2 regions of the Specibacter sp. NPDC078692 genome follow, and region 1 is predicted to be linked to the other one. Evidence: riboswitches for the same ligand, from Rfam matches in the RefSeq annotation. Region 1 holds a riboswitch; the other holds the start of a gene.
What was found. A riboswitch is a leader RNA that binds a small molecule or an ion and turns the genes downstream of it on or off. The one in region 1 is predicted to bind thiamine pyrophosphate.
Positions count from the first base shown of each region.

Region 1 (2,194 bases):
CTGCTGGTGGTGTTGACGGTGATCGGGTTTATTGGATCCGTCACTGTGGCCCGATTTGTGGCGCATAAGAGAGATGACGGATGAACATGTTCATAGATGTCCTGACGGCAATCTGCCTGCTGGTGGGCGCCTTGATGAGCCTTGCAGCAGCTATCGGCCTGCTACGTTTTCCTGACCTCATGAGTCGCATGCACGCAGCCACCAAGCCTCAGGTGTTGGGGTTACTGCTGATGCTGGCAGCTGTCGGGCTGCAAATGCGCGCCTGGGCTTTGCTGCCGATTCTGATGATCGCTTGGCTGTTCCAACTGCTCACGGTGCCGGTGTCCGCGCACATGGTGGGTAGGGCTGGATACCGCACCAAACATCGACGACCGGAATTGCTTAGTGTCGATGAACTGGACCAGGTTGTGGCCTCCGTCGTGGAGGATGACAGCAACCGCTAAGGGCGTCTGGGGCGTCCCTTGAGGGGGTCTCTTCGCGGGAAGCCGCGTGGCTGCCGGGGAACGCACAAGGCGCCAGCCGCCGTCGTACGTGATCGTCAAACGTGTGATCAAACGCGACGGCGAATGACGCCTTGGTGACGATGGAGTGCGCCCCCTAAACCTCTTCGGGATGCTTGTTGAAACGCGCAATGGCCTTCTGTGTGGTGCGCCCGGCGAGGGTCTGAATGATGGCGGCAACCACTGAAGAAACCAATGCAAAGGTCAGTGCTGAGCGAAGGCTATTCTCCAAGTCCGCACCGTCCTTGGGTGGCTTGTTACCGGTGCTCTTCTCCCAAACCGTGTCCACGAGCTTGCTGGCCACAAATCCGGCTCCCAAGCTGATGCCGGTTCCGAGCAATTTGAAGACGATGTTCATGAATGACTCCTGCGTAGTTGAGTGAGGTTGACTGGGCTTGCGCGGGAAAAACTCTAGTGTCAGCCTAGCCCTTTTACCGAGACAACAGCAGCCGCCCACTCCGCAATGTCGAGGTGAAGTCTTGTTGTTATCGCCGGTGTTATCGCACGCATTGGCCCCCGGCAGGGCGCGGGGGTACACTGAATCCGCAATTCAAACACGACAGGGGAGCGTCATCCCATCCTGGGATCCGGCGCTGAGAGTGCGGTTTACCGCAGACCCTCGAACCTGCTCCGGCTAGTACCGGCGAAGGGAGTCGAGTTCTCTTCGGCTGCGCGGAAATACCGCTGTAGCCGCCCCTCCTGAAAAGGAGGAATCATGAGCAAGTCATTCGCGGGCGGAAACGCCACGCAACCAAGTAAGCAAAACAAGCAAGATTCACCGGCGCGCAAGAGTACCTGGCGGGTGGTGGACATCGTTGTGGTCTCCGTTCTCGGCGTTGCCTTGGGAGTCATCTTCTGGCTGTGGTCGGCTGGATACGGTCTGACCAGCGCCATCACCGTTGCGTTCCCGCCTCTTGGCGCGCTGTACGGTGGCGGCTGGTTGATCGCCGGCGTCTTGGGTGGGCTCGTTATCCGCAAACCCGGTGCCGCACTGTATTGCGAACTCATCGCCGCCATGGTCGAAGGCCTGCTGGGTACGCACTTTGGCTTTACGGTGCTGCTGTCCGGTCTGGTTCAGGGCCTTGGTGCCGAACTGGGCTTCGCGCTTTTCCGCTACCGCAAATTCAACCTCCCTGTGGCCCTGATTTCCGGCGTTTTGGCAGGTCTGGCCTTGGGAATCAACGACAGCATTGTCTGGAACATCGAGTGGGCCATGGAGTGGAAGCTGGTCTACGTAGCCCTGGCCATGGTCTCCGGTGCAGTCATCGCCGGGCTGGTGTCCTGGTTGGCCGTGCGTGGTCTGGCCAGAACCGGCGCCCTGGCAAATCTGCCCTCCCGTGGAGCCGCTACCGAACGCGCGGTGTAGGCAGTGACTATTCAGCGCAACCGGGGCAGCGCCCCGGCGAGAGTCAGTGCCAAGGGTTGGGGCTGGCAGCATTCGGGCCGTAGTGGCCGGGCCGTTGCAGACTTGGATCTGGAGATCGAACCGGGGGAGCGCGTCTTGTTGCTGGGTCCTTCCGGGGCAGGTAAGTCCACGTTCCTGCATGCCTTGGCCGGTGTGCTGGGTGATGATGAGGACGCCAACGAATCGGGCCAGCTGCTCATCGATGGCCGTCCCGTGGCAGAATCCCGTGGCCGTTCTGGGCTCATGCAACAGGATCCGGATGCACAGGTGGTGCTCTCGCGTATAGGTG
Region 1 covers NZ_JBFBLV010000002.1:173,606-175,799, reverse strand. The annotation lists gene AB0O97_RS02235 (monovalent cation/H+ antiporter complex subunit F) at 1-84, shown strand, start outside; gene mnhG (monovalent cation/H(+) antiporter subunit G) at 81-443, shown strand; gene AB0O97_RS02225 (DUF4235 domain-containing protein) at 598-858, opposite strand; TPP riboswitch at 1,052-1,169, shown strand; gene AB0O97_RS02220 (ECF transporter S component) at 1,216-1,866, shown strand; gene AB0O97_RS02215 (ATP-binding cassette domain-containing protein) at 1,876-2,194, shown strand, end outside.

Region 2 (2,194 bases), on a different contig from region 1:
TTTGAGCCAGGTGTATTTCAGGATTTGGGCAGCTGATCCAAGGCGTTGGGAGCAGTAGGTGCAGTCTTCAGGGCAGAGCCCGGATTTGAGGTTGACCAGGTAGTTCACTTTGACCGTGTTGGCGAAGTGGGCACGTCGCAGCCGGGCGGCGGCCGCGACCAGATCGAGCAGCTGATCATCGGTGGATTCCAGGATGGCGAGGGCTTGATCGCGGGTCAAGGTGGCACCGTCGAGTTGGCGATCGGCGAGGTCTGTAAAGTAATTGAACACCGTTCAATAGTGGGGTGAGCTGTGGACATTGTCAATCACGGGCCCTGCTGATGGGGCAAGATGGAGGGGTGCTGCGGTGGCATGGGATTCTGGAAAGGGTGGGGCCAAGATGGCGTTGACGCGTGAGGCAATCGTGGAGACAGCCATGGAAATCCTGCGTGAGTATGGCCTAGCTGACTTGTCCATGCGCCGCTTGGCCCGTGATCTAGGGGTGCAGCCGGGCGCACTGTATTGGCATGTGAAAAACAAGCAGGAACTGCTCACCGTGCTCGCCGGACTGATCCTGGCACCCGTAGCAGCTCAGTCACCGGATAGCCTTCGCGAGCTGGCGGTGCGTGTTCGGGAAACGCTGCTGACGGTGCGGGACAGCGCCGAGGTGGTGGCACTGGCACACGCCCTGGATCCACGTTCCACGGCCCCGCTACAACAGTTTGGCGCACTGCTGGAAGGCGAAAAGCTCGCCGCGGATCAAGCCGAGTGGGCCGCCGAGGCGCTGCTTTCCTACGTTTTGGGTTCGGTGACCGATGAACAGACCCGGACCGGATTGACGGGCGCAGGATTGCTGGCTGATACGGAACGGGATGCTGGCAAAATATTCACCTTCGGGCTGGATCTCATGCTGAGCGGGCTGGCAGCTAGCTGAACCACGCTGGGCCAATCCGAACCACTCAGAACCAATCCGCGGCTGGGCTTCGAGCGGGACGTGGTAGCTTTGCTCTTGGACACTGCACGGGGTGCCGCATTGCGGCTGAGAGCTAGACCCGTCGAACCTGATCTCGATAATCCGAGCGAAGGGATGCCGGTCCGGAATCAAGGACGAGAACGCCGTTTTTTGGTGTATATCTCGTAATTTTGTGCATCCTTTCGCGCTTCTGAAAGGTGCACACATGCTCATCAAAGACCAGATTGTTCTCATCACCGGCGCCGGTCGCGGGCTCGGCGTGGAGATTGCCCGCTCCTTTTACCGTGAAGGCGCCCGGGTGGTGTTGAACTACCGCAACAGTGAAGCCGGGGCCCAGCAACTGGCCACCGAAATCGGCCCCGATCAAGCCATTGCGCTGCGTGCCGATGTCACCAAGAGCGATGACGTGGCAGCCATGGTCAGCGCCGCCACCGAGCATTTCGGCGCACCCATCACCACCCTGATCAACAACGCCCTCCCGGACTTTTCCTTCAACGGAGACGCCAGGCCCAAGGCCAATGAGATTGGCTTTGCAGATTTCCAGGCCCAGTTCGCTGGAGTGGTGGGCGGGGCGCTGAACACCATCCAAGCCGTGCTGCCTGGGCTCAAGGAAGCCGGCTTCGGTGCCATTGTGAACATCGGCACCAACCTTTTTCAGAATCCGGTGGTCCCCTACCACGACTACACCGCGGCCAAGGCGGCTTTGCTGGCGTTGACCAGGACGTTCGCGGCCGATCTGGGACCGGCAAACATCCGCGTCAACATGGTCTCCGGAGGTCTGCTGCGCAGCACAGACGCTTCCTCGGCTACCCCCGAGCAGGTCTTTGACTTGATCGCCGGCGGGACACCGCTGCGCAAGGTCACCACCCCTGCCGAATTTGCTGACGCGGCCCTGTTCTTTGCTTCGCCGTGGGCACGGGCTATCACGGGACAAAATCTGGTGGTCGACGGCGGACTAGTGATGAATTAGGAGAGAGTGAAATTGGGGACGGACACCATGGAAAAGACACGAGAATTACACATCAACGCCTTCTTGTTTGGCACCGGACACCACACCATGGGCTGGCGGCATCCAGCATCCAGTGCCGATAGGGTCGGCAGCATTGCCTACTTCGAGGAGCTGGCCCAGCTGGCCGAAAGCGGCTTCCTTGACGCCGTGTTCTTTGCCGACGGGCACAGCGTGAACCGCCGGTATTCAGCAGGCGTTCCGGGGCTTCTTGAACCGATTACGGCGTTGAGCGC
Region 2 covers NZ_JBFBLV010000012.1:91,145-93,338, forward strand. The annotation lists gene bioB (biotin synthase BioB) at 1-270, opposite strand, end outside; gene AB0O97_RS10570 (TetR family transcriptional regulator) at 347-913, shown strand; TPP riboswitch at 991-1,084, shown strand; gene AB0O97_RS10575 (3-oxoacyl-ACP reductase) at 1,158-1,922, shown strand; gene AB0O97_RS10580 (LLM class flavin-dependent oxidoreductase) at 1,950-2,194, shown strand, end outside.
Region 2: another riboswitch for thiamine pyrophosphate. It lies ahead of AB0O97_RS10575 (3-oxoacyl-ACP reductase); the one in region 1 lies ahead of AB0O97_RS02220 (ECF transporter S component).